3 regions of the Kitasatospora sp. MY 5-36 genome follow, and region 2 is predicted to be linked to each of the others. Evidence: riboswitches for the same ligand, from Rfam matches in the RefSeq annotation. Region 2 holds a riboswitch; each other region holds the start of a gene.
What was found. Region 2 has a riboswitch for cyclic di-AMP ahead of AE652_RS17350 (LysM peptidoglycan-binding domain-containing M23 family metallopeptidase). Riboswitches for the same ligand answer to the same signal wherever they lie in the genome.
Positions count from the first base shown of each region.

Region 1: another riboswitch for cyclic di-AMP. It lies ahead of AE652_RS14805 (NlpC/P60 family protein); the one in region 2 lies ahead of AE652_RS17350 (LysM peptidoglycan-binding domain-containing M23 family metallopeptidase).
Region 3: another riboswitch for cyclic di-AMP. It lies ahead of AE652_RS49225 (transglycosylase family protein); the one in region 2 lies ahead of AE652_RS17350 (LysM peptidoglycan-binding domain-containing M23 family metallopeptidase).

Region 1 covers NZ_LFVW01000201.1:769-6,295, reverse strand. The annotation lists gene AE652_RS14825 (rhomboid family intramembrane serine protease) at 1-99, opposite strand, end outside; gene AE652_RS14820 (hypothetical protein) at 301-564, shown strand; gene AE652_RS14815 (NYN domain-containing protein) at 703-2,133, shown strand; gene AE652_RS14810 (C40 family peptidase) at 2,334-3,371, shown strand; cyclic di-AMP (ydaO/yuaA leader) riboswitch at 3,710-3,863, shown strand; gene AE652_RS14805 (NlpC/P60 family protein) at 3,874-4,989, shown strand; gene AE652_RS14800 (C40 family peptidase) at 5,217-5,527, shown strand, end outside.
Region 2 covers NZ_LFVW01000238.1:3,708-9,234, forward strand. The annotation lists gene AE652_RS17345 (APC family permease) at 1-769, opposite strand, end outside; gene AE652_RS17350 (LysM peptidoglycan-binding domain-containing M23 family metallopeptidase) at 1,114-2,091, opposite strand; cyclic di-AMP (ydaO/yuaA leader) riboswitch at 2,094-2,294, opposite strand; gene AE652_RS17355 (MFS transporter) at 2,646-4,127, shown strand; gene purB (adenylosuccinate lyase) at 4,135-5,527, opposite strand, start outside.
Region 3 covers NZ_LFVW01000210.1:10,507-16,033, reverse strand. The annotation lists gene AE652_RS15565 (MazG family protein) at 700-1,743, shown strand; gene AE652_RS15560 (SDR family NAD(P)-dependent oxidoreductase) at 1,748-2,170, opposite strand; gene AE652_RS15555 (cytochrome P450) at 2,459-3,796, shown strand; cyclic di-AMP (ydaO/yuaA leader) riboswitch at 4,018-4,186, shown strand; gene AE652_RS49225 (transglycosylase family protein) at 4,192-5,097, shown strand; gene eno (phosphopyruvate hydratase) at 5,474-5,527, shown strand, end outside.

The DNA of each region.
Region 1 (5,527 bases), on a different contig from region 2:
CAGGGTGTTGAGGGCGATCAGGGCGTAGCTGACCACGGGGGCGGTCGCCGCCGGGCGGCCGCCCCGGGCGGCGGTGTGGTCGGGGACCGCGAGCGCCATGCGGCCAAGCATCCCTCCGGGCGCCGCAGGTGACACGGCGGTTTACGGCAGGTGGACTAGCCCGGGTGTTCAGGCAACCGGTGGTCGCGACGGTTGCCCCAGGCAATAGGCTTGGGGCGGGCATTCCCGCCTCCCGCCGCCGACGCCGGGGCTCCGGGGGGAGCGCCTGCCCCACCCAGGGACCACCCGAGAGGACCCCCGATGACCGTCCCCGCTCTGACCGCCGAGACGCGCTGGCGCTGCACCCTGTGCGGCAACCTCACCCGCTTCGACGTGACCCGCACCGCGCGGGTGACCGAGTTCCTGCACTTCGACCTGGCCGGCGAGTCCAAGGTCGAGGAGACCGAGGTGCTGAGCGAGACCGTCGAGTCGGTGCGCTGCCGCTGGTGCAACGCGGTGGACCAGGTCGAGCTGGTGGCTCGTCCGGGCGCCGAGGAGACGCAGGCCCCCGCCGACCAGGGCTGATCCCCGCCGCGGCGGCGGGGTGGGTGCGCGGCGCACCCGCCCGCGCCGCACGGGACAATACAGAACAGGACGCACGGAGCGTGCCGACGGGGGGCGGCCGCGGCCGTGCCCCGCTGGACCAGGATCGGAGCCGAGGACGTGGTGGACGCAGCGAAGGAGCCCGGCGCAGCCCAGGGGCTTCAGCCCGCTGCGGCCGAGGCCCCGGCCGAGGCTGCCGGGACGGCGGACGGCGCCTCCGGGTCCGCGGCGGAGCGCGCCGTCGAGAAGCTCGACCGGCCGCTGCCCGAGGGCGTGCGCCGTCGGGTGGTCGGCCTGGCCTCGGACGCGCTCGGCGGGGTGCCGTCGGCCGAGCTCCCGCAGAGCCTGCGTCAGTACGTCAAGTTCACCCCGGCGCGGCGGGCCAAGTACGCGGCCACCGCGCTGGCGGCGGCGCTGGAGGCGGAGCCGGCCTTCCGGGTGCGGATAGCGGAGCGGCTGCGTCTCGGGCAGCCGGACCTGGTGAAGGCGCTGGAGTCGGGCACCGTCCCGAGCGCGGCCGATCCGATGGACGTCGCGGCCGCCGCCTACCTGGTGCGTTCGACGGGCTGGAGCCGACTGGTGGCCGAGGCCGGCGAGGAGGCCGAGCGGGCCGGTGCCGAGGACGCGGCCGCGGAGGCGGTCCGGCTGGTGGAGAAGCTGCAGGCCGAGCTGGCCGAGGTGCGGGCCTCCGCGCGGGCGGACGCGGACCGGCAGCGGGCCGAGTCCGACGGCGTCCGCAGGGAGGCCGAGTCGCTGCGCAAGAGGGTGCGGTCGCTGGAGAGCGACACCCGCCGGGCGCAGGCCGAGACCCGCCGGGTGGCCGGCGAGCTGGACGCGCTGAAGGCGCAGGCCGCGGCCGAGCGCGGCGCGGCCGAGAGCGAGGCGCGCCGGCTCCGGCACCGGGTCCTGGAGCTGGAGAACGCGGCCGAGCAGGGCCGCCGTTCGGCCCGCGAGGGGCGCAGCGTCGAGGACATGCGGCTGCGGCTGCTGCTGGACACCGTGCTGCAGTCGGCCCAGGGGCTCCAGCGGGAGCTGGCGCTGCCGGTCGCCCAGATCCGCCCGGCGGACCTGGTGGAGGCGGTGGTGCCGGGGGCGGCCTCGCCGCACGACGTGGCCCGGCGCGGGCTGGCCGAGGACGATCCGGCGCTGCTGGACCAGCTGCTGGCGATCCCCCAGGTGCACCTGGTGGTGGACGGCTACAACGTGACCAAGACCGGCTATCCGACGCTGCCGCTGGAGCAGCAGCGGATCCGGCTGCTGGGCGGGCTGGCGATGCTGGCCCAGCGGACCCAGGCGGAGGTCACCTGCGTGTTCGACGGGCAGGACCTGGACGTCCCGGTGATCATGGCGCCACCGCGCGGGGTCCGGGTGCGGTTCAGCCGGACCGGGGAGACGGCCGACGAGCTGATCCGCCGTCTGGTGCGGGCCGAGCCGCAGGGCCGTCCGGTGGTGGTGGTGTCCACCGACCGGGAGGTCGCGGAGGGCGTGCGGAAGGCGGGCGCGCGCCCCGTGGCGTCGGTGCTGCTGCTGAACCGGCTGGCCCGGCCCTGAACCCGGGGAGGTTCGCATGATGCCTGGTCAGGGCCTGTTTCGGAGCATTGTGCGAGTCCGGTGAAGTCAGTGTGGGGACCGGAGTTCACGCCTTCGGGGGAGTGGCAAAACGGATAGATCTTCACTAGGGTCTGGCGTCAAACCTATTTTCCGGAATCTCATCCCATCAGGTGAGCCCGTTGGAAGAAGGAGCCGGTCCCTTGGCCTCCCACCGCCGTCCCAAGCAGCCGAGCCGCGCACGGATCTCCGTGCTCACCGCGGCCGCTGCGACCGCGGTCGCCCTCTCCGCCCAGGTGGCCGCGCACGCCGCGCCGCAGCCGAACAAGACGGACGTCAAGGCGCAGATCGACCAGCTCCAGGAGGAGCAGGAGCAGGCGGCCGAGAAGTACAACGGCGCCAAGGAGCGGGCCGACCAGCTGCGCAAGCAGGCCGACCAGCTGCAGGACCAGGTGGCCCGCGGCCAGGAGCAGATGACCCAGCTCCAGGGCGGCCTCGCCGAGGTGGCGGGCGAGCAGTACCGCAGCGGCGGCATCGACCCGTCCGTCCAGCTGATGCTCTCCTCGGACCCGTCCGGCTACCTGGACAAGGCCTCCACCGTCCAGCAGGCCAGCACCAGTCAGGCCGAGGCGCTCAAGGGGCTGCTGGACCAGCAGCGCCGGCTGGACCAGGAGAAGACCGAGGCGGCCGCCGTGCTCGCCTCGCTGGACACCACCACCAAGGACCTGAACCAGGCCAAGTCGGACGTCAACACCAAGCTGAAGGCCGCCCAGGACCTGCTGAACTCGCTGAGCTCCGCCGACCGCGCCGCGCTGCGGGCCCAGCAGGCGCAGGACGACCGCGCCTCGCGCGGCAGCGACCGGGTCGACCTCGGCAGCCTGCCGCCGGCCAGCGGCTACGCGGCCACGGCGCTGGCCAAGGCGATGAGCAAGCAGGGCTCGCCGTACGTGTGGGGCGCCACCGGGTCGACCACCTTCGACTGCTCGGGCCTGATGGTCTGGGCGTACGGGCAGGCGGGCGTCTCGCTGCCGCGCACCTCGCAGGAGCAGGGCCACTACGGCACCCGGATCCCCTCGCTGGACCAGGCCCAGCCGGGCGACCTGGTGATCTACGGCCCCGACATGCACCACGTCGGGATGTACATCGGCAACGGCATGGTGGTCCACGCGCCGCACACCGGCGACGTGGTGAAGGTGATGAAGGCCGACGCGATGTCGATCAACACCATCCGCCGGGTCTGACGGACCGACACGCCCGGGGGGCTCCCGCGGGGGCCTGTGAAAAGCGCCACCCCCGTTCGGGGTGGCGTTTCGGGTTTCCGGCCCTTCGACGACCACATGGTGAGAACCGATCAGCCTTGTGTGCGTCAATGGTCACCATCGGTCATTTTCACAAAGGAACTTGGGTAATCTTCTGTCTTTTTTCTGACAAGGATTTGAACCGATCACGGTTCAGTTACTAGGGTCATGCTCCGAACCACCGCACTGTCGATCGCCCAGCCAGGGTGGCGGCGGTGGTTACCGTCGAGTTCGCAAGGCAGCGGGACAGGTCGAAGCGACTGTCCGACAGGGGAGCCCAGTGGTAGGGGGCGCTGCGGAGCGGAGCCGGGGAACCACGTTCCTCCGGGGTGAATCGGCGCCAGGTCGGCCGGTGGAACGGCCGTGAGGCGTCGTAGGGCATGCTTCCGGCCCGAACCCGTCAGCTCACCCGGTAGGCGGCCGTAGGAAGAAGGAGTCCGCCTTCGTGGCGTCCCATCGTCGTCCCAAGCCCGCCGGCCGCGCCCGGGTCTCGATCCTGACCGGCGTCGCCGCCGCAGCCGTCGTCCTCTCCGCGCAGGGTGCCCACGCGGACCCGCAGCCGACCAAGGAACAGGTCAAGGGGCAGGTCGACCAGCTCAACGAGCAGGCCGAGGTCGCGACCGAGAACTACAACGCCGCCCAGGCCAAGCAGCAGGACCTGGAGAAGCAGGTCTCCGGCCTGCAGGACCAGGTGGCCCGTCAGCAGGCCCAGGTCACCGAGCTCCAGGGCGGCCTCGCCGAGATCGCCGGCGAGCAGTACCGCAACGGGGGGATATCCCCCACCGTCCAGCTGATGTTCTCCTCCAGCCCGGACAGCTTCCTCAGCCAGGCCGACGCGCTGAACCAGGCCGGCAGCACCCAGAAGGGTCAGCTGAAGGAGCTCCAGGAGCAGCAGCGCAAGCTCGACCAGGACCGCAACGAGGCCCAGGGCAAGCTCGCCGAGCTGGAGTCGACCACCCAGCAGCTGAAGGCCTCCAAGGACGAGGTCCAGGGCAAGCTGAAGGCGGCCCAGGACCTGCTCAACACGCTGACCGAGCAGGACCGCCAGGCGCTGCGCCAGGCCGAGGAGAAGGCCGCCGCCGAGGCCAAGGCCAAGGCCGACGCCGCCCAGGCCCAGCAGCAGCAGGCCGACCGCGCCTCCCGCGACAACAGCCGCGGCAGCCTCTCGGCCCCCACGACCACCGCTCCGGTGAACGTGGCCCCCGGCAGCTCGCGCGGTGCCGCCGCGCTGTCCGCCGCCGCCTCCAAGATCGGCAGCCCGTACGTCTGGGGCGCCACCGGCCCGGGCTCCTTCGACTGCTCCGGTCTGATGGTCTGGGCGTACAACCAGGCCGGCGTGTCGCTGCCGCGCACCTCGCAGGCGCAGGCCTCGGCCGGCACCCGGCTCGGGACGGACCTCTCCAAGGCCCAGCCCGGCGACCTGCTGATCTTCTACACCGACGCCCACCACGTCGGCATCTACGCCGGCAACGGCCAGGTGCTGCACGCCCCCAAGCCGGGCGCGTCGGTGCGCTACGAGGCGGTCACCAACATGCCGCTGACCGGCATCGTGCGGGTCTGATCCCCGCTCGGACGTCTCCAGGCCCGGTCTCCCCCAGGGGAGGCCGGGCCTGCGGCTTTTCCGGCGGCTCGATCTGATGTCCGATTGGGGAGTGAATATTCGGGTTGGGAGGGGTTTGGACTCGCTTGCCCGGACTCGCTAACGTCTGCCACCGGACTCCCGCTCGACGGCCGCCCGTCCCGGTGCGGCGGCGGGGGCCGCGCCGCAGGATTGGAGCCGCTGCCGCCATGCCCGTGCACCGCCGTTCCCAACTGCTCACCCGGGCGCTGGTGCTGACCGCGGCCGCCGCCACCGCGTTGGGCGCGGCCACCGGAGGCAGCGCCCAGGCGGCCCCCGCCAGCCCCGACCCGGGCGACCGTCAGGACGTCAAGACGCAGGTCGAGCAGCTGTACGACGAGGCCGAGCAGGCGTCCGAGAGGTTCAACGCCGCGCAGGAGGCCCAGCGGCGGCTCCAGGGCGAGACCACGATCCTCCAGGGCGAGATCGCCCTCGCCCAGGACCAGCTCAACGGGCTGCGCGGCGACCTGGCGATGGTGGC
Region 2 (5,527 bases):
CCACCCGCTTCGGGTCTCGGGACTCCTCGCCGTACATCGCGGTGGACTCGAAGCCCACCCAGGACCAGAACGCGAAGAACAGTCCGAGACCGGCCGCCGAAGTCCCCGAACTCCCCACCCCCTTCAGCGCGTTCAGCGGGTTCAGGGTCCCGGCCGCGAGCCCGTCCGGCCCGCCGCCGGAGAGCAGCACCGCCAGTGAGACCGCCGACAGGACGCCGATCTCCAGCACCAGCGCGACCCCGAGCACCCTGGCCGTCAGATGCAGGTCGAACCAGCCCATCACCCCGATCACCGCCGCCCCGAACAGCGCGTACCAGCCCCAGCCGACGTCCACCCCCAGCTGTGAACGGACCAGCCCGCGCAGCGAGTACGCGAAGAAGCCGAGGGCCGCGGCCTCGGTGACGACGTACGCGAGCACCGCGAGCAGCCCCGAGGCCATCCCCGCCACCCGCCCCAGCCCGTGCGAGACGTAGCCGTAGAACGCGCCGGCCGCGGTGATGTGCCGGGCCATCGCCACGTAGCCGACCGAGAACACCGTCAGCACCACGGTCGCCACGATGTACGCGGCGGGCGCGCCCGCGCCGTTGCCCTGACCGACGATGATCGGCAGGTTGCCGGTCATCGCGGTGATCGGGGCGGCGGTGGCGAGCGCCATGAACACCACGCCGACCAGGCCGACCGAGTCCGCCTTCAGCCGGTCGACCCCGCCCGCCCCGGGCCGCTCCCGCCCGGCCGTCTCCCCCGCCACGCCCCCGCTGCGGACCGCCATCCGGCCTCCTCGCCTCCCGGCCCGCCCGACCGCCGGACCGGCCGGGCGCTGACCGTCCGCCAGCATGGCGCCCGCGGGCGCCCGGAGATCCCGGCGACCCCCCTGCGGGACACCGGAGTTGACGCTTCGTTCGATCGCTCGAACACCCCGGCGGGCCCGGGAACGAAAGCGGCCGGCCCGGCCGCACGAGGAGGTCCTCATGCGGCCGGGCCGGCCTGGGCGTGTCCCGCGCCCATGTCCGCCGTGCGGCGATCACCCGGTCGAGCGGTCACCCGACATGACCATCCCGGGCGATCGGTTCGCCCGCAGCGGCGGTGGTTCCTGGTACCCCGGAGCTCTCGGGGTCAGAGCGCGACGCCGTGCGCGCGCAGGTAGGCGACCGGGTTGATGTCCGAGCCGTACTCCGAGCCGTTGCGGATCTCGAAGTGCAGGTGCGGGCCGGTCACGTTGCCGGTGGCGCCGGAGAGGCCGATCTGCTGGCCGGCGGTGACGGTCTGACCGATCCTCACGCCGATCGAGGAGAGGTGCGCGTACTCGGCGTAGTGGCCGTCGGCGAGCCTGATCTCGACCTCGTTGCCGTAGGCGCCGCCGTTGCCGGCCTTGACCACGACACCGTTGGCGACGGCGCGCAGCGGGGTGCCGGTGGAGGCGACGAAGTCCTGGCCGGTGTGGTGGCCGGAGGCCCACATCGAGCCGGCCACGCCGTAGGCGGTGCCGAGCCGCGGGCTCGCCAGCGGGGCGACGAAGCCGGAGGTGGCGGCGGCGACCGGAGTGGCGGTCACGGCCTGGGCCGGAACGGCGACCTGGAGCTGGGTCTCGAGCTGCGCGGAGGGCTTGGCGGCCTCGGTCTGCACCTGGACCTGGGCCTGCGGCTTGGCGGCCTGGGTCGCCGGAGCGGACGGCTTGGCGGGCTTGGCCGGGGCGGCGGGCTTCGCCGGGGCGGCGTCGGCGGCCGGGGCGGCGTGGCCGGACAGCGCGAGCTGCTGGCCCGGGAAGATCAGGTTCGGGTTGGCGCCGACGACCGAGCGGTTCTGCTCGTACAGCGCGTGCCAGCCGCCCTCGACGTTCTTGGCGTCGGCGATCTTGGACAGGGTGTCACCGCTGACGACGCGGTAGCTCTCCTGCGTGGCCTGGGCGGCCGGAGCGGCGGCCTGCGTGGCCTGCTTGGCCTCGGTGGAGGCGGCGACCGGAGCGGCCGGGGTGTGGGCCTGGGCGCTCATCGCGGTGACGAGCGGGAGGGCGAAGGACACACCGGTGACGGCGGTGGCGATGCCGATGCGGGCGGCGCGGGGCAGGGCGATACGACGAGCCTGTGCAGGCATGGAATTTTCCTCTCCGACGCCTGCGAGGTGAGCTGTCGGGTTCGGGCTGGAGTTGCCCGGCCGCTTGCGCGGCTTCACCCCAAGCCGGTCCTGGACGCCCGCGCCCTGAGGCGCGAACTCCGGTCCGGCGACTTACCTGTGGGTCCCCCGCTCCTGCCGTACAGAGTTCGTTTCGAACCACCGGGCAGCGGCAGGACTCGGCGTTCCACCCGGCGGATCCGTCCGGACTGGCCGGGCGGTCGCTGAACTAAAACCCATCCGTTCGGGTGAAGCAATGTCGATCTCTTGAAACGGCAACGATCCCCCCTGTCCCAGTGACCCTCCGCAGGCCCGGGCCCACGGTGCGTACACAACCCATTCACCGCCCGCCACTGATCCACGACCCTGCGCCGAGATCGGCCACGCCGCGCACCCGTCCGCTCACGCACCGCCAGCCGCCAACACACCCACCGGTGACCCTTGTCACGTGCGCCTCGGCAGCGCAGGATTCGCCCGTGGCCACCTCCGAGGCCGGCACCCTGCGCCTGGGCACCGCGCAGGGTCGCTGGGTACTAATGGCGACGGTGCTCGGCTCCAGCATGGCGATGCTGGACGGCACCGTGGTGAACGTCGCGCTGCCCCGGATCGGCGCCGACCTCGGCGCCTCCCTCGCGTCCCTGCAATGGACCCTGAACGCCTATCTGCTCACCCTGGCGGGCCTGATCCTGCTCGGCGGCGCGCTCGGCGACCGCTACGGGCGGCGCAAGGTCTTCCTGATCGGCGTGGTCTGGTTCGCCGTCGCCTCCGCGGCCTGCGCCGCCGCGCCGAACATCCACGTGCTGATCGCCGCCCGCGCCGTCCAGGGCATCGGCGGGGCACTGCTCACCCCCGGTTCGCTCGCCATGCTCCAGGCCGTCTTCCACCCTGACGACCGCTCGGCGGCGGTCGGGCTCTGGTCCGGCCTCGGCGGGGTGTCGGCGGCGGTCGGCCCCTTCCTCGGCGGCTGGCTGGTGGACGGCCCCGGCTGGCGCTGGATCTTCCTGCTGAACCTGCCGCTCGCCGCCGCCGTGATCGCGGTCACCACCCGGTCGGTGCCGGAGAGCCGGGACGAGGGCGCCTCCGGCCGCTTCGACGTCCTCGGCGCCGTGCTCGCCGCCCTCGCCCTCGGCGCGATCACCTACGCGCTGACGGCGGCCGGCGAGGGCCTGTCCCCCGCCGTCTGGGTCAGCGGGGTGCTCGGAGTGGCGCTCGGCGTCGCCTTCGTGGCGGTCGAGCGCCGCGCGCCCGATCCGATGCTGCCGCTCGGACTGTTCTCCTCCCGGCTGTTCACCGCCGTGAACCTGGTCACCCTGTGCGTGTACGCGGCGTTCAGCGGCGTCTTCTTCCTGCTGGTGGTGCAGCTCCAGATCGTGTCCGGCTTCTCGCCGCTGGTCTCGGGCTTCGCGCTGGTGCCGATCACCGTGCTGATGCTGCTGCTGTCCGCGCGCGCCGGGCGGCTCGGCAAGCGGATCGGCCCGCGCATCCCGCTGACCGTCGGCCCCCTGCTGTGCGCCGCCGGGGTGCTGCTGATGCTGCGCGTCGGCCCGGACTCCTCCTACTGGGTGGACGTGCTGCCCGCCGTCACGGTGATGGGCTGCGGCATGACGCTGCTGGTCGCACCGCTGACGGCGACCGTGCTGGCCGCCGTCGAGGTCCGGCACGCGGGCATCGCCAGCGGGGTCAACAACGCCGCCGCCCGCGCGGCCGGCCTGCTCGCGGTCGCCGCCCTGCCGGCGCTGGCCGGGCTGAGCGGCGACGCCTACCGGGTGCCCTCCTCGGTCGACTCCGCCTTCCACACCGCGATGCTGATCTGCGCGGGCCTGCTGGCCGCCGGCGGGCTGATCGCCCTCGCGACCGTACGGGGCAACGTGCTCGCCGCCGACGACCAGCAGGTGGCCGAGCCGAACTGCGACTGGCCGTGCGGCACCACCACCCCGCCGCTGGACCCGGGCCACGTCCCCACGACGCGCGAGGGCCCCGCCACCGGTCCGGCGGCGGGGCCCTCGGCTCAGGGCTGACGAGACGTCAGAGGATGTCGCCGGGCGCGTACTTGGCGGCCTCCGGGTAGGCGGCCGCGACGGCCTCCACCTGGCGGACCACCTCGGCGACCTGGGCGCCGGCCGCGCCGGTGAAGGACAGCCGGTCGGCGAGCAGCGCGTCCAGCGCGGCCCGGTCCAGCGGGATCCGCTCGTCGGCGGCCAGCCGGTCCAGCAGCTCGTTCTCCCGGGCGCCCGCGCGCATCGCCAGCGCGGAGGCGACGGCGTGCTCCTTGATGACCTCGTGCCCGGTCTCCCGGCCGACGCCTGCGCGCACCGCGCCCATCAGCACCTTGGTGGTGGCGAGGAACGGCAGGTAGCGGTCCAGCTCGGCCTCGATCACGGCGGGGAAGGCGCCGAACTCGTCGAGGACGGTCAGGAAGGTCTCCAGCAGGCCGTCGAAGGCGAAGAACGCGTCCGGCAGCGCGACCCGGCGCACCACCGAGCAGGAGACGTCGCCCTCGTTCCACTGGTCGCCGGCCAGCTCGCCGGTCATCGAGGCGTAGCCGCGCAGGATGACGGCCAGGCCGTTGACGCGCTCGCAGGAGCGGGTGTTCATCTTGTGGGGCATCGCGGAGGAGCCGACCTGGCCCTCCTTGAAGCCCTCCGTGACCAGCTCGTGGCCGGCCATCAGGCGGATGGTCTTGGCCAGGCTGGACGGCGCGGCGGCCAGCTGGACGAGGGCGGTGAGCACCTCGAAGTCCAGCGAGCGCGGGTAGACCTGGCCGACGCTGGTCAGCACGTTCTCGAAGCCGAGGTGCCCGGCGACCCGGCGCTCCAGCTCGGCCAGCTTGTCGGTGTCGCCACCGAGGAGGTCGAGCATGTCCTGGGCGGTGCCGACCGGGCCCTTGATCCCGCGCAGCGGGTAGCGGGCGATCAGCTCCTCCAGGCGGCGGAAGGCGACCAGCAGCTCGTCGGTGATCGACGCGAACCGCTTGCCCAGGGTGGTGGCCTGCGCGGCCACGTTGTGCGAGCGGCCGGCCATGACCAGCTCGGCGTGCTGGGCGGACAGCTTGGCCAGGCGCACCAGCACGGCCACCGTGCGGTCCCGCACGTGCTCCAGGGACTGGCGGATCTGCAGCTGCTCGACGTTCTCGGTCAGGTCCCGGGAGGTCATTCCCTTGTGGATCTGCTCGTGCCCGGCGAGCTCGCTGAACTCCTCGATCCGGGCCTTCACGTCGTGGCGGGTGACCCGCTCACGGGCGGCGATCGAGCCGAGGTCGACCTGGTCGATCACCCGCTCGTAGTCGGCGACGGCGGTCGCCGGAACCTCGACGCCGAGGTCCTGCTGGGCCTTCAGGACGGCGAGCCACAGGTGGCGCTCGAGGACCACCTTGTGCTCGGGGGACCACAGCTGGGCCAGGGTCGCCGAGGCGTACCGG
Region 3 (5,527 bases), on a different contig from region 2:
GCCGTGCGGGGCTCGGAGCGGCATGTGGCGGCTGGTGGCCGGGGGCGTCCTGCCGACCGGAGGCTCGCATCGTTGGGTTCGTCGCGATGGCCCGCACGGGGGTCGGGTCCGGTCGGCTGCGCCGATTCGAATCCGGAGCGCCGTGTGACGGTTGGCGGCCGGGGCGTGCCGTCGGCTGTCATGCCGAGAGGTGGCTCCGCGCTGTTGGGACCGTCGCGGTGACTGGCAAGGCGGCTGGGTCCGTCGGCTGTGTCGGGCCGGGTTCGAGGCGCCGTGTGCATGCTGTCGGCTGTCACGCCAACCGCTGGCAACCGCCACGCCAGCACCCGGCGCCTTCCCCCTCCTGGACGCCGTCCTCCGTGGCCGGTTCGGCTCTGGCGCACCGGCCGCCGGATGACCGCGTGGGCGTGGCGTTCCCCCCGTGCGGGCGCCGACCGGTGCGGGGCGGCTGGGAGTGGGAAGTCGGCCGGATCGACTTCCTGCGCTCCTCCGTCCTCCGTGGCCGGTTGCGGCTCTGGCCCGCCAGTCGCTGGACGACCGCGCGGATGTGGCGGTCCCCCGTGCGGGTGCCGACCGGTGAGGGTGGGAGTGGGAAGTCGGCCGGGCCGACTTCCTGTGCGCGTGCGGGCGGGGTGGGGACAGCGGGGTGGTGGCTTCCCGGCCCGGCCCGGGGTGGGGGTGCGGAGGTAGGTTCGGGGGGTGACGACGAATGCTGTGCCGACGGAGACTCCGGGCGCGAAGTTGATCCTGCTGACCACCACCCACCGGGTGGCTCCCGGCCTGCTGGCGTGGCCGGCGTGGGAGGCGTTGCGGTCGGCGGGGCGGGTGCTGGTGGGGGACGAGGGGCATCCGCAGGTGGCGGCGGTGCGGCAGGCCGGGGTGGTCGTGGAGGCGGTGCCGGCCGGGTCGGCGCCCGCGTTGGCGCGGCTGCTGACGGGGCAGCCCGCGGGGACCGGGCCGACGGTGTGGCTGGGCAGCCCGGACGGGGACCCGGGGCTGACCGACGCGCTGGCGCGGCTGGCGGTGGAGCACGCCGGCGAGGTGCCGGAGATCGAGGTGCTGCCCGGCTCGTACGACCTGCCGGGGTCGCGGCTGCTGGACCTGGTGACGGTGATGGACCGGCTGCGCTCCCCGGGCGGTTGCCCCTGGGACGCCGAGCAGACGCACGAGAGCCTGGTGAAGTACCTGGTCGAGGAGGCGTACGAGCTGGTCGAGGCGATCGAGGCGGGGGACCGGGAGACGCTGCGCGAGGAGCTGGGCGACGTCCTGTTCCAGGTGTTCTTCCACTCCCGGATCGCCGAGGACCACCCGACGGAGCCGTTCACCGTCGACGACGTGGCGGGGGACATCGTCGAGAAGCTGATGTACCGGCACCCGCACGTGTTCGGGAACGTCGAGGTCGAGGGCGCCACCGAGGCGGAGGCGAACTGGGAGCAGCTGAAGGCGGCCGAGAAGGCGGACCGCGAGTCGGTGCTGGACGGCGTGCCGGCCGGGCTGCCCTCGCTGGCGTACGCGGCGAAGCTGGTGTCGCGGGTGCGCCGGGCGGGTTTCACGGGGGTGCCGGACGAGGCGTACGGGCTGCCGGCCGAGCTGACGGCCGATTCGGCGGGCCGGCTGCTGCTCGCGGTGGTGCAGCGGGCGCATGACGCGGGGGTGGACGTGGACGCCGCGCTGCGGTCGGCCGCGCGCGGTTACCGGGACGCGGTGCGCGCGGCCGAGGGCCTCGGTCCGGTCGGGGAGTAGGCGCTCAGGCCGCCGTGGCGGTGCGCTCGGGGCGCCGCTGCGGCGGGACGAGTTCGCCGATGGCCTCGCCGACGAGGAGGACGAGTTCGGCGAGCCGCTCCAGGTCGAGGTGGTCGGGCAGGTCCGCCAGCGAGATGATCCGCTCGCCGTCGGGGCCGGCCACGGCGAACAGGTCGATCGGCCCGAGGTGCTTCTCGGCGGTGTCCACGAGGGCGGCGACGTCGCTGGGGCGGCGGATGTCGCCGCAGACGCCGACGACGGGGCAGCCCGGCCGGTCGAGTTCGGCGGCGAGGTCCTCGGCGATGCCGGCGTACTGGTCGGCGATGAGCATTCCGGCGGTGCCGGCGGCGGCGAACCGGCGGGCGAGGCCCGCGCCCGACCCGCCGTCGAGGACCGCGATGACGACGACTGACCCGCTGACCCGCATGGTCTGCTCCTCCCTGTGGGCGACACCGCACCGGCGCCCACGCGTACTGCGGAGGATCGTAGGCACGTCCTGACCCTCCGCAACAGGGATTACCCCTCAGGTGACCAGGCTCACGCCCGCCCCGCGGCCAAGAGTCGGCCAAGAGCTGTCCACGGACCGGCCACGGACCGGCCACGGAGTGTTGGCGTGCCCGACGCGTCCGGTCGCGGAAGCGCGGCGGAGGAGCGGCGGGGAAGCGGCGCCCCGCCGGAGGGAGGGCGCGCCCGTCGCACCGGATACGGTCGGTCCATGCCAGCTCAGCCCGACCCCGCCCGGCCCGCCGCCCCGTCGTCCGACGCCCCCGCCCCGCAGCTGTTCACCTGGGAGTTCGCCGCCGACCCGTACCCCGCCTACGCCTGGTTGCGCGAGCACTCCCCGGTGCACCGCACCACCCTGCCGAGCGGGGTGGAGGCCTGGCTGGTGACCAGGTACGCGGACGCCCGGCAGGCGCTCGCGGACAGCCGGCTGTCGAAGAACCCGGCGCACCACAGCGGGCAGGCGCACCGCACCGGCCGGGTGGGCATCCCGGGGGAGCGGCAGGCGGACCTGATGACCCACCTGCTGAACATCGACCCGCCGGACCACACCCGGTTGCGCCGGCTGGTGTCGAAGGCGTTCACCCCGCGCCGGGTGGCCGAGTTCGAGCCGCGGGTGCAGCAGCTCACCGACCGGTTGATCGACGGCTTCGCGCAGCGCGGTTCGGCGGACCTGATCCACGAGTTCGCGTTCCCGCTCCCCATCTACGCGATCTGCGACATGCTCGGGGTGCCGGCCGAGGACCAGGACGACTTCCGCGACTGGGCCGGGATGATGATCCGCCACGGCGGGGGCCAACGCGGCGGCGTGGGGCGGGCGGTGAAGCGGATGCGGGCGTACCTGCTGGAGCTGATCCACCGCAAGCGGGCGGACCTCGGGGACGACCTGATCTCGGGCCTGATCCGGGCCGGCGACCACGGTGAGCACCTGACCGAGAACGAGGCCGCGGCGATGGCCTTCATCCTCCTGTTCGCGGGTTTCGAGACCACCGTGAACCTGATCGGCAACGGCACCTACGCGCTGCTGCGCAATCCGGAGCAGCGCCGGCTGCTGCAGGAGTCGGTGGTGCGCGGGGAGAGCGCGCTGCTGGAGACCGGGATCGAGGAACTCCTGCGCTACGACGGGCCGGTGGAGCTGGCGACCTGGCGGTTCGCGACCCGTCCGCTGACCATCGGTGGGGTGGACATCCCGGTCGGCGACCCGGTGCTGGTGGTGCTGGCCGCGGCGGACCGCGACCCGGCCCGGTTCGCGGCGGAGAACACCCTGGACCTGGCCCGGAAGGACAACCCCCACCTGGGCTTCGGGCACGGCATCCACTACTGCATCGGCGCTCCGCTGGCGCGGCTCGAAGGGCGTGCCGCGCTGGCCACGCTGCTTTCCCGGCTGCCCGATCTGCGGCTCGCGGAAAGCCCGGAGAATCTGCGCTGGCGGGGTGGTCTGATCATGCGTGGCCTGCGCGAACTCCCGGTGGAATTCAGTCCGGAGAGCCGTTCCCCGCACGCCCCTCCGCACCCCGTTCCGGATGCCTCTTCGACGCCTCCGACCTGCTGAGATCACGCTGACGGGAGGTCGCCGATCGCCCGCCGACGGGGGTGTGAACACCCATCAATCCGGACATAACGCCGCTGTTGGTAGGCGATCGGACACGGGCCGTAATTGTTGTGTGATATCGGTGATATGAGCTTGTGATTGGTCTGATGATCTGTCTACTCTCCCTGGAGTTCGCAGCTGCGGACCTCGTACGCGGAACGCCGAATCCTGCCCGCCGCGTCACGGGAAACCGACCAGAACCCTGGGCAGGGGCGGGGGAACCAGGTTTGTTGCCGTCTCCCCACGGCTTGGGGTGAAGCCGCCCGAGCGGAATCGTTTCCGCTTACGGCGGCCGGGCCACCTCCCGGTCCGAACCCGACAGCTCACCTCGCAGGCGTACGGAGAGGGACCTCTTCATGCTGTTCGTTGGAACTGGCCGTCACCGTCGTCGCACCCAGGCCGAGAAGGCCATCGCCGTCGCCGGTGTGGCCGGCGTCGGACTCGCGATGCCGCTCCTCACCGCCACCGGCGCCTCCGCCGCCCCGGCCTCCACCTGGGACTCCGTCGCCCAGTGCGAGAGCGGCGGCAACTGGAGCATCAACACCGGCAACGGCTTCTACGGCGGCCTCCAGTTCACGTCCAGCACCTGGAAGGCGTACGGCGGCACCGCCTACGCGGCGCAGGCCAACCAGGCCAGCAAGGCCCAGCAGATCTCGGTCGCCGAGAAGGTGCTGGCCTCGCAGGGTCCGGGCGCCTGGCCGGTCTGCTCCCAGAAGGCCGGTCTGACCAAGGGCGGTGCCCCGGCCTCGGTCGACACCTCCTCGGACGCCAAGCCGCAGTCCGCCCCCAAGCAGCAGGCCCCGAAGCCCGCCGCCAAGCCGGCCGAGAAGCCGGTCGCGCAGAAGCCCGCCGCCCAGAAGCCGGCCCAGAAGCCCGCCGCGCAGCCGGTCCAGCAGGTCGCCCCGCAGCAGCAGGCGCAGCCGCAGACCCCGGGCTTCTCCGGCAAGGCCGGCTGGGACGCCGACGCCAAGGTGTACTGGTACCAGAACAACGGCGGCTGGTACTGGACCAGCCACCAGAGCATCTACCAGCAGTACGCCGGCCAGGCCGCCGCCCAGCCGCAGTACGCCCCGCGCGCCGCGCAGCAGGCCCCGCAGGCCGCCGGCCACGACTACACCGTCCGTGCCGGTGACACCCTGTCGACCATCGCCGCCGCGCAGGGCGTGTCCGGCGGCTGGAGCGCGCTGTACGAGCAGAACCACTCCACCGTCGGCGGCGACCCGAACCTGATCATGCCCGGCCAGGTGCTGCACCTCGGCTGAGCCGCCCCACCCGACGCCGGGACCGCCCGCGGCCGGCAGCGCCCCGCGGCCGGTGGTGCCCCGAAGCGGGGAGCACCCGCCGCCGGGGGCGCCCGCCGCCGCGCCGGAGCGCTCGACACCGACGCCGCTCCACCCCGCCGTCCGAAGGGGGCCGGTCCTACCGGTCCCCTTCGTCCGCATTCGCCCGCTCCGGTGGGACAAGCTGGGACAAGCAGGTGAACTACCGGTGGGTAGCAGGGCCACACGGTGAGACGGGACCGAGGCCGACGCGGCCACGGCAGCCCGGGCGGTTAGGCTCTGGTCGTAACGACTCCGCAATCGTCCTGCTGGCAGCACCACCGTCAGACCGGACCCTGCTCTCGCAAGGAGATGCCTCGTGCCGTCCATCGATGTCGTCGTAGCCCGTGAGATCCTCGACTCCCGCGGCAAC